Regions from separate parts of the Klebsiella sp. MISC125 genome, predicted to be linked through region 2. Evidence: predicted binding sites of a transcription regulator. Region 2 holds the regulator's gene; the other holds the start of a gene.
The links. Region 2 encodes CRP, which controls carbon source genes, mostly activating them, when cyclic AMP is high. Its sites were predicted from a motif close to ATGTGANNNNNNTCACAT; they were not measured.
Positions count from the first base shown of each region.

Region 1: the regulator CRP is predicted to act here: its motif matches at 796-813, upstream of serC (3-phosphoserine/phosphohydroxythreonine transaminase).

Region 1 covers NZ_CP180448.1:4,001,686-4,003,888, reverse strand. The annotation lists gene ACMYSL_RS18925 (DUF421 domain-containing protein) at 58-750, shown strand; gene serC (3-phosphoserine/phosphohydroxythreonine transaminase) at 938-2,026, shown strand; gene aroA (3-phosphoshikimate 1-carboxyvinyltransferase) at 2,099-2,203, shown strand, end outside.
Region 2 covers NZ_CP180448.1:533,380-535,582, forward strand. The annotation lists gene ACMYSL_RS02415 (YccS/YhfK family putative transporter) at 1-785, opposite strand, end outside; gene crp (cAMP-activated global transcriptional regulator CRP) at 837-1,469, opposite strand; gene ACMYSL_RS02425 (OsmC family protein) at 1,774-2,178, shown strand.

The DNA.
Region 1 (2,203 bases), 2.8 Mb from region 2:
GCTATCTCCATCGTCTGGCTATGCTTATGTCACTCGATAACTGTTCAGGCGTTAACCATGAAGACTTTTGATTGGCATCGTATGGCACTGGATAAGGTGCCAGTGGAATTTCTTGCCGAGGTGGCGTTACGTAGCCTCTATACCTTCGTGCTGGTATTTATTTTCCTTAAAATCACCGGGCGGCGCGGCGTTCGACAGATGTCGTTGTTTGAAGTACTGATTATTCTGACCTTGGGCTCGGCGGCGGGTGATGTCGCATTCTATGATGATGTCCCCATGCTGCCGGTGCTGGCCGTTTTTATCACCCTGGCGCTCCTGTACCGGCTAGTCATGTGGCTGATGGGGCACAGTGAAAAGCTGGAGGATTTACTCGAAGGTAAGCCGATTGTGGTGGTGGAAAACGGCGAGCTGGCATGGGAAAAACTCCAGGCGGAAAACATGACCGAATTTGAGTTTTTTATGGAGCTTCGTACCAACGGCGTGGAGCAACTGGGGCAGGTACGGCTGGCTATTCTGGAAACCAACGGACAAATTAGCCTTTATTACTACCCGGATCCGGATGTTAAAGCCGGGCTCTCTATTCTACCTTCACGCTTTACTGAGCGTTTTACTACCGTTCCGCAGGATGATGAGTACGCCTGCGTCCGCTGTAGTGCAATCCTTACGCTTCGTGCCGGGGATAAGCAATTATGCCCACGCTGTGCAAATGCAGAATGGTCGAAGGTCAGTCGAGCAAAAAGAGTCACCTGACAGCAATTATGTCGGTTATATGACGTCAAGCTGGCAGATTCTTTTGTGTGAGCAAGGCCGCATTTTGCCACTGTTCAGTTTTAGCCGTTGCGGTACGTGTCACTGAATGATAAAACCGATAGCCACAGGAATAACTTATGCCCGCGACGGTTCGCGGGCAAATAACATAGCAACGTGGTGAGGGTAAATGGCTCAGGTCTATAACTTCAGTTCGGGCCCGGCAATGCTGCCGGCGGAAGTACTCAAACTGGCGCAGCAGGAGCTGTGCGACTGGAACGGTTTGGGGACGTCGGTGATGGAAATCAGCCACCGTGGGAAGGAGTTCATTAAGGTGGCTGAAGAGGCGGAACAGGATTTTCGCTCCCTGCTCAATATTCCTTCCAACTACAAAGTTTTATTCTGTCATGGCGGCGGCCGCGGGCAGTTTGCGGGCATCCCACTGAACCTGCTTGGCGATAAAACCGTTGCCGACTACGTTGATGCTGGTTACTGGGCCGCCAGCGCGGTTAAAGAAGCGCATAAATACTGTAATCCGAACGTAATCGACGCCAAAATCACCGTTGACGGCCTGCGCGCGGTTAAACCAATGAGCGAATGGCAACTGACGCCTGGCGCTGCGTACCTGCACTACTGCCCGAATGAAACCATTGATGGTATTGCCATCGAAGAAGCGCCGAACTTTGCTGACGATGTGATAGTCACGGCGGATTTATCTTCGACTATTTTATCTCGTGAAATCGACGTTAGCCGTTATGGCGTGATCTACGCTGGTGCGCAGAAAAACATCGGTCCGGCCGGTTTGACGCTGATTATTGTTCGCGAAGATCTGCTGGGTAAAGCCAACGTAGCCTGCCCGTCGATTCTTGACTATTCCATCCTGGCTGAGAATGACTCGATGTTCAACACGCCGCCGACATTTGCCTGGTATCTGTCAGGCCTGGTGTTTAAGTGGCTGAAAGAGCAGGGCGGCGTCGCCGTGATGGATAAAATTAACCAGCAGAAAGCCGACTTATTATATGGCGTGATTGACCACAGTGGTTTCTATCGCAATGACGTTGCTGTGGCGAACCGCTCTCGCATGAACGTGCCGTTCCAACTGGCGGATAGCGCTCTTGACAAGTTGTTCCTTGAAGAGTCTTTTGCAGCCGGTCTGCATGCGTTGAAAGGTCACCGCGTCGTGGGCGGCATGCGAGCCTCCATTTATAATGCGATGCCGTTGGCCGGTGTGAAGGCGCTGACTGACTTTATGCAGGACTTCGAACGCCGTCACGGTTAATCGTTGCCTTGTTTTTCATCCCCGCAGCCAGCCCGCGGGGTTTTTATTCTGTTTGTTTGAGAGTTGAGTTTAATGGAATCCCTGACGTTACAACCCATCGCACGTGTAGATGGCACTATTAACCTGCCCGGGTCCAAAAGTGTCTCCAATCGTGCCTTGCTGCTGGCGGCATTAGCC
Region 2 (2,203 bases):
TCTGCGTGACTGCGTTCCACCAGTTTCTGCACTTCTTCCGGCTGATGCAGGCTAACGGAGATATGTTCCTGTAAATCCAACCCCACCTGAAAAGCGCGCAACAGACGTTTGTGGTCGTTGCGTTGATTGGCCGCCAGCATATGCATCTGCTGGTAACACTGGGTAATCAGATCAACCACTTTCTGCTGGCGGTTAAGTAGCGGCGGCAGCGAGGTGGCCGGGTCCGTATGCTGGGTCAGCAGGCTGTATTTGGCCTCGCAATAGTTAGCCAGTTCGCGGTAGAGCAGGCTCAGCGACTCGCGCAGCGGTTGTTCGCGCCATAGCCAAAACCAGAACCAGTTAAAGACGCCATACCATAAGGTGCCGAGCGCGTAGATTAGCAGTGGCTCCCACACCGGCATGTTGCCCGCAAGGCTGAGGGTAAAAATGGCGGCAATAAGTGAAGCAGGCAGTAGTCGCGCGTGCAGTGAACTGATTTCGGCAGTCACCCCAAGGATTAGCGCCAGACCAGTGAGAATCAGCGGTAGAGGGATCTCGCGTTGCAGCAGGAGCTGGACAATCAGGCTACAGCCAGCAAACAGGCAACCGCCAATAATCAGGCGTTTAAAGAAGCGCTTATGTGGTGTGTCCAGACCGGCAATGTTGCAACAGGCTGGTACCAGGGAAAACAGTAAGCCCTGCTGTAAATGTCCGAGAAGAAGTCCGATTGCGACCGGCAGACACAACACCAGCGTTTGCCGCAGTGCGTAGTTGACTTCCGGGTGGTAAATCAGCCTGCGCCACATGAGGGGGAAACAAAAACGGCGTATTGCTATGCAATACGCCGTTTTGCCGACTTAACGGGTACCGTAGACGACGATAGTTTTACCGTGCGCGGAGATCAGGTTTTGATCTTCCAGCATTTTCAGGATACGACCAACGGTTTCGCGGGAGCATCCAACGATCTGACCGATTTCCTGACGGGTAATTTTAATTTGCATACCGTCCGGGTGGGTCATCGCATCAGGCTGTTTTGCCAGGTTCAGCAGCGTCTGGGCGATACGACCCGTCACGTCGAGGAAGGCGAGGTTACCGACTTTCTCTGACGTAACCTGCAGGCGACGTGCCATTTGCGAAGAGAGACGCATCAGGATGTCCGGGTTAACCTGGATCAACTGACGGAATTTTTTGTAGGAGATTTCGGCCACTTCACATGCGGTTTTCGCACGTACCCATGCACTACGTTCCTGACCTTCTTCAAACAGGCCTAATTCACCGATGAAATCGCCCTGGTTGAGGTAAGAGAGGATCATCTCTTTACCTTCTTCATCCTTGATGAGTACAGCCACGGAGCCTTTAACGATGTAGTACAACGTTTCTGCTTTCTCACCCTGGTGGATCAGCGTGCTCTTTGAGGGGTACTTATGAATGTGGCAATGAGACAAGAACCATTCAAGGGTAGGGTCTGTTTGCGGTTTGCCAAGCACCATGCGCGGTTATCCTCTGTTATAAGCTATCTCCAGATGCCGACACTACACGGCATCCGGGCATGCAATCGTATTAAATCCCTATACCTGGGAATCTGGCTGAAAATTTCCTGCAGCCTGTAATGTGAACTCCTCAGCATACATGCAGTGCATCAATGTATTACTGTAGCATCCCGATTGTTTTAGCATAGCTTTCGCCGCGTGTCTCCTGGTGTCTCGCTTCAGCATGACCTAGGTCGCCTTCCGTTGCGAGAATTGTTATGTGCGCGTAATCTGTCAGGAAAATTACAGCCCTGGAGTTAAATTTATGCAAGCGCGAGTGAAATGGGTTGAAGGGTTAACCTTCATTGGTGAGTCGGCTTCTGGTCACCAGATTCTGATGGACGGTAATTCCGGGGATAAAGCGCCTAGCCCGATGGAAATGGTGTTGATGGCGGCGGGCGGATGTAGCGCAATTGACGTGGTTTCTATCCTGCAGAAGGGACGCCATAACGTCACTAACTGCGAAGTTAAGCTGACTTCTGAGCGTCGCGAGGAAGCACCGCGTCTGTTTACCCATATCAATCTGCATTTTATCGTGACCGGTAAAGAGCTGAAAGATGCTGCCGTTTCTCGCGCAGTTGACCTATCGGCGGAAAAATATTGCTCGGTGGCGCTGATGCTGGAGAAAGCGGTAAACATAACTCACTCTTATGAAGTGATCGAGGGATAAGCCGAACGGCGCGAACTCGTCGCCC